One region of the Psychrobacillus sp. NPDC093180 genome, then DNA from elsewhere that is predicted to be linked to it. Evidence: a T-box and tRNA genes for the amino acid it is inferred to sense, from the RefSeq annotation. Region 1 holds a T-box; the other holds one or more tRNA genes.
The links. The T-box of region 1 lies ahead of ACIP9W_RS01350 (valine--tRNA ligase). A T-box ahead of a tRNA ligase gene usually reads a tRNA of that ligase, here a tRNA-Val.
Positions count from the first base shown of each region.

Region 2: it has a tRNA-Val gene. The T-box ahead of ACIP9W_RS01350 (valine--tRNA ligase) is inferred to sense a tRNA for this amino acid. The anticodon was not compared.

Region 1 is NZ_JBIVOJ010000001.1:262,476-265,739, forward strand. Features, by position in the region: gene ACIP9W_RS01345 (hypothetical protein) at 71-706, shown strand; T-box leader at 930-1,159, shown strand; gene ACIP9W_RS01350 (valine--tRNA ligase) at 1,323-3,264, shown strand, end outside.
Region 2 is NZ_JBIVOJ010000022.1:28,090-31,353, forward strand. Features, by position in the region: gene rocF (arginase) at 1-815, opposite strand, end outside; gene ACIP9W_RS21840 (GNAT family N-acetyltransferase) at 886-1,476, opposite strand; tRNA gene ACIP9W_RS21845 (tRNA-Ala) at 1,676-1,748, opposite strand; tRNA gene ACIP9W_RS21850 (tRNA-Gln) at 1,773-1,847, opposite strand; tRNA gene ACIP9W_RS21855 (tRNA-Tyr) at 1,854-1,937, opposite strand; tRNA gene ACIP9W_RS21860 (tRNA-Val) at 1,959-2,034, opposite strand; tRNA gene ACIP9W_RS21865 (tRNA-Thr) at 2,159-2,231, opposite strand; tRNA gene ACIP9W_RS21870 (tRNA-Asn) at 2,245-2,319, opposite strand; gene ACIP9W_RS21875 (transposase) at 2,685-2,918, opposite strand; gene ACIP9W_RS21880 (helix-turn-helix domain-containing protein) at 3,149-3,264, opposite strand, start outside.

The sequences.
Region 1 (3,264 bases):
TAGCTAAAGTATCGCTGTTCTATTCGTACCTTCTTTTTCATAAGTTGTCCTATATGAAGGAGGATGACAAATGGAAGTGAAAAATTGGGATGTAAAAGAACAGTTTCTTTTTCCTGCAAGCTTCGGTGTGCCAAAAGATATAAGAACGGTGGCAGTTACTCCACAATTTGAACAACAAGAAACAGAAGAATCGATCCAAATAGTGGGGATCTATCATATTACCTGTCATGTTGAGTTCGAAGAAGGTGAACATGCCCATCATGCAACAAGTGAAATTACAGAAATTGAAGATTTAGATGTACAAGGCGAAGTCGGTTATTTTGAATATGCTGTACCGATGAGTATAGATATTCCAAAAGAAAAAATTCGGGCAGGCAGTTCACCTACTTTGAATGTTCAACATGTGAATGCGAAAACCACAGAGCATGCAGCAATTGAAATTGCATGGTCTGTTAATTGCGAATTTGAAGGTCCCAATGAGGAAGCAGTAGAGATCGAAATTGAGATCGAAAAGAAAATAGAATTGGAACCTATTCTGGAAGAAAAAGATGTTAAAGAAAAAAATACAGAAGACACGAAAGAAAACGAAAACACAACAAGAGAAGAGTCTGAACTTCAATTCATTTTAGATTTAGCCGATGGTTACTCCAAGGTTTCCTATCCATCAAATTATGTCTCTGTAAAACAGAAAACAGATGAGGAGTAACAAAACAAGTAATAGAAAATCCCAAGTGGTAGGTACAATTAATACACGTATTAGCTGAAAACCACAAATAGGAATAATGAAACCTTTGCAATAAAACCGCGTTTTACGTAACCAATCAGGTAACAAATAAGGGTTATAGCCTTTTCTTTTCATAATATTCTCCTTTCACGAGACTTGACTTGACGACATATGATAAGATTAGGTACAATATTGACATCTAAATATTGATGCAATGAATGGGAAGAGTAAAATGACTTGGTTATCAAAAGAAAGGAAACAACTTGCTGAAATGTTTCTGTTAACTACCATTTGAAGGTAGCCCATGAGCAGCCTTTGTGAACTAATAGTAGCAAATGCCGGTTTGAAGCCGTTATCGAATTGAGAGCGTGATGCGCATTTTTTTGGCATCTGCGAATAAAGGTGGTACCGCGAACAAACTCCTTCGTCCTTTAATGACGAATGGAGTTTTTTTATTTGCATTCATCGGTTGAATGCAAATAAAGCCTCCGGCGGATGTCACAGATTTTAAAGGAGTTAATCGAGCTTGCTCGATTCAAAATCTGGACGCAATTACGCCGAGGCGTAATTGATATAATTTTTTTAGGAGGAACAACAGATGACAAATGAAGCGACGATGCCAACAAAGTACGATCCTCAGTCGATTGAAAAAGGTCGATATGAGTGGTGGCTAGAAGGAAAATTCTTCGAAGCACACCCGGAAAGTGACAAAAAACCGTATACAATCGTAATTCCACCACCAAACGTAACTGGAAAATTACATTTAGGCCACGCTTGGGACACTACTCTACAAGATATTCTGACACGTATGAAACGTATGCAAGGGTACGATACACTTTGGTTACCAGGAATGGACCACGCAGGTATTGCTACACAAGCAAAAGTAGAAGAAAAACTGCGTTCAGAAAATATTTCTCGCTATGATTTAGGTCGAGAAAAGTTCGTCGAAGAAACATGGAAATGGAAAGAAGAATATGCTGGTCATATTCGTTCGCAATGGGCAAAGCTCGGACTTGGTCTAGACTATTCACGTGAGCGTTTCACATTAGACGAAGGTTTATCGAATGCTGTAAAAGAAGTTTTCGTTAAGCTGTACAATAAAGGACTAATTTACCGTGGTGAATACATTATTAACTGGGATCCTGCAACAAAAACGGCACTATCTGATATCGAAGTAATTCATAAAGATGTACAGGGTGCATTCTATCATATGCATTACCCCCTAACGGATGGTACTGGTTCCATCGATGTTGCGACAACGAGACCAGAAACAATGCTTGGTGATACTGCAGTTGCTGTACATCCTGAAGATGAACGCTATAAACATTTAATCGGTAAAACAGTTAAGCTACCTATTGTTGGCCGTGAAATTCCAATCGTTGGAGACGACTATGTTGATATGGAATTTGGTAGTGGAGCAGTGAAAATTACACCTGCACACGATCCGAATGACTTTGAAATTGGAAATCGACATAATTTAGAACGTATTTTAGTTATGAATGAAGACGGTACGATGAACAAAAACGCAGTATCTTATGACGGAATGGATCGTTTTGATTGCCGCAAGCAAATCGTCAAAGATCTACAAGATGCGGGTGTTTTATTCAAAATTGAAGAACATCTTCACTCAGTTGGGCATTCAGAGCGTAGTGGAGCAGTTGTAGAGCCGTATTTATCCTTACAATGGTTCGTTAAAATGCAGCCGCTTGCTGAAGAAGCAGTTAAGTTACAACAAGCGGAAGAAAAAGTAAACTTCGTACCTGACCGCTTTGAAAAAACATATTTAAATTGGATGGAAAATATTCATGATTGGTGTATCTCTCGTCAATTATGGTGGGGTCATCGAATTCCAGCTTGGTATCATAAAGAAACAGGCGAAGTGTATGTTGGACACGAAGCTCCTCTTGACGCGGAAAACTGGGATCAAGACGAAGACGTGCTAGATACTTGGTTCTCCTCTGCACTATGGCCATTCTCAACACTTGGCTGGCCGGACGCTGAAAATGAAGAGTTTAAAAAGTACTATCCAACGAATGCACTTGTAACCGGTTATGATATTATATTCTTCTGGGTTTCTCGTATGATTTTCCAAGGGGTTGAATTTACAGGAACTCGTCCATTTGATGACGTTTTAATCCACGGACTTGTTCGTGCAGAAGATGGACGAAAAATGTCTAAATCGCTTGGTAACGGTATAGATCCAATGGACGTAATCGACCAATACGGTGCCGATTCCCTACGTTATTTCTTAAGCACAGGTTCATCTCCAGGCCAAGATTTACGCTATTCTACAGAAAAAGTAGAAGCAGTTTGGAACTTTGCCAATAAAATCTGGAATGCATCTCGCTTTGCATTGATGAATATGGACGGTTTGAAATTTGAAGAAATCAATCTAGATGGCAAAAAATCAGTTGCCGATGCATGGATTTTAACACGTCTAAACGAAACGATCGAGCAAGTAACAAGACTTTCAGACAGATATGAATTCGGTGAAGTAGGGCGTGCGCTATATAACTTCATCTGGGATGATTTCTGTGACT
Region 2 (3,264 bases), on a different contig from region 1:
ACAAATTCAGCTGACGTGATCAAATTGGAAGAATAGAGCATCTCCATTGCTAAATGGCTTTCACGATAACTAATACCGCCTGGAACAGGTGTACCCACTCCTGGTGTATAAAGTGGGTCTAAACCATCTAAATCGAGCGATAAATGGACACCATCTACATTACGCTCATGGAAATAGGCTATTGTTTGATTCATTACTTCTGTCATCCCATGCTTATCGATTTCATGCATGGAAAAGACTTTAATGCCCTTTTCTTTTATTAATTCACGTTCGCCTGGGTCTACAGAGCGAGCGCCGATAATAACAACGTTTTCTGGTTTAATCTTTGGAGCAAACGAGCGGATATTCACTAAGTCTTCATGACCTAAGCCAATACTCACTGCAAGTGGCATTCCATGTATATTCCCAGAAGGAGAAGTTTCAGCTGTATTTAAGTCAGCATGCGCATCGTACCAAATAACGCCTAAGTTTTCATAGCGATCTGCAAGCCCTGCTAGTGTTCCGATTGCTATACTATGGTCACCACCAAGCACTAAAGGATATCTTCCTTCCAATAGCACTTCATGTACTTTGTTTGCTAGCTTTGTATTTCCCTCCATCACATCTTCCAGATTACGCAAATGTGTATTTGGAGATTGTTCTTTACGAGTATGGCTAATCGCAATATCTCCCTCATCTTTAACTGTGTGGCCAAGTGCTTGTAGGCGTTCTACCACGCCGGCATAGCGGATAGCACTTGGTCCCATATCGACTCCCCGTCTATTTTGACCAAGATCCATTGGTACACCAATTATTGAGATATCTAACTTGTTCATGATTTAATACCCCCTTCTATTCCTACACCTATTGTAAATCTTAAAGGGGAAATGGCTCAACTCAGCATTTTTATGAATATTTATTCATTAACTGAACTAGATGATTTTTAACTTCCGTCCATTCACTTTCAATGATTGAGTAAACAACGGCATTTCTCACCGTGCCATTTGAACGAATTCGTTCATTGCGAAGAACACCTTCTTTTATACCACCTATTCGTTCAATCGCGCGCTGGGAAGTTACATTCAACTCATCCGTTTTAAATTGGACACGAATCATACCTAACTGTTCAAAGCAATGTTTTAAAAGCAAGTATTTAGTTGTTGTATTCACATGCGTTCGCTGAAACTGTTTTCCATAAAAAGTCGATCCTATCTCACAAGCATGATTCGTATGATCCATTCCATATATACGGGTCGTCCCCATCATTTTATGGGTATCGGTATTTTCTACTACAAATGAAAGTGCAGTTTGTTCAATATTCATTTGATCAATTCCTACTTGCAACCAATTACTGAGTTGTTCCCTATCTTCTATTTTATTCAACATAAATTCAAATATTTTGGGATCATACAACTCCCATAAAAACGGAATGTCACTTTCTTTCAATGGTCGTAATGTCACGTCTCCATATACGATTGTTTCAGCCAAGCTAAACACCTCACTTTTTTATATCATCATAATGGAAAGATGGGTGCATTGAAAAGGATTTTATCTCAGAAACTATGAAAATAATAAGTTAAGTTTGTATATAGGGGAGGCAGAGGTTTTGGAGTGTTGATTACGTTATGCTTTGTTTTTTTAGCAAAATAAAAAAACCTTCCTAAAGACGGAAGGTTTAATTTGTCATATATAAATATGGAGCCTAGCGGGATCGAACCGCTGACCTCCTGCGTGCAAGGCAGGCGCTCTCCCAGCTGAGCTAAGGCCCCGTTAAAATAAAAGTTAAATGTTTGTGGCTGGGGTACCTGGATTCGAACCAGGGCATGACGGAATCAAAATCCGTTGCCTTACCGCTTGGCTATACCCCAATAAACTGGTGGAGGGGGACGGATTCGAACCGCCGAACCCTAAGGAGCGGATTTACAGTCCGCCGCGTTTAGCCACTTCGCTACCCCTCCAAAGCTAAGTATGAAAATAAATGGTGGAGGATGACGGGCTCGAACCGCCGACCCTCTGCTTGTAAGGCAGATGCTCTCCCAGCTGAGCTAATCCTCCTGGGTTATAAAATCACGACTCGTCTTATACTTCTACTAGAATCGGACAAGAACTATAATAACATATTTGTTTCTATTAGGCAAGTAGTTATCTAGGCTTTTTTACATTTACTATTCAAAATGTAAGCTTCCAAGCGGGTTCGAACCGCTGACCTCTTCCTTACCATGGAAGCACTCTACCTGCTGAGCTATGGAAGCACAGACAAAAAAATGGCTCCGAAGGTAGGACTCGAACCTACGACCGATCGGTTAACAGCCGATTGCTCTACCACTGAGCTACTTCGGAACAATGCATCTATTTAAAGTACAAATATAATTATAACAATAATTAATTATATTTCAAGTATAATTCTACATTTTTTTAAAAATATATCATATTGTATTATTTGCATTTAATCCCCTTTGGTAGAGAAAATCAATTAATAGCTAAATCATGGTAAACTGCTTTCAATGCAACTAATTGAGGTCCGGATGCTTTCTTTGCACAAAAACTCATTACACACAGGAGGCGAGTTAGAATTTGGTGGGGAATAGGCCAATCTATTTGGGTTTTATCAAGTTTTAAGCTAAGAGCAATTATACTTGGGGTGCAATCCATTCTTATGCCAAAGAAGTTAAACATAGATAACTTCGCATAGATGAACACAATTTCTAGAATGCTACCTTTGTTATGGCGACATTTTGAGCTTCTCGTTTGGCCCGTTCAATTCTACGCGATAGGACGCGCTGTGCCTTGTCCAATTGGTGTTCGTAATGCCTCATCGCTTTCAAGGAGGAGATGAACATGCCGTCGCTAAGGGTAGCGATTTCCGTCAGCCCTACATCGATACCAATCGACTGCCCTATCTTCGCCAGTGGTGTCCTCTTCCACAAACAGGCTGACATAGTAATGCCCTTCACCTTTTAGTGGTATAGCTGGCACGTTGTTTTCTTTTTGAAACGTGATTTTCCATTTTGTTTGGGAAACCAGCGTTGGTAGGCATCGTCTAGCTGTTCTCCAACGGATTGTAACGCAATACTGTCTACTTCCTTTAATCCTTTAAGAAGGGGTACAGCTCTTTTAATGTGGTGATAGACTTGACTTGACCATATCCACCTTCGAAGGATTTTTCCAGTTAAGCAATTTGGACCACATCAAGTATTTGATTAAACGCAAAACGCACACAACCGAAGGTTTTGGCCAACAACTGTTGTTGCGTTTGATTTGGATAGATGCGACATTTATATGCTT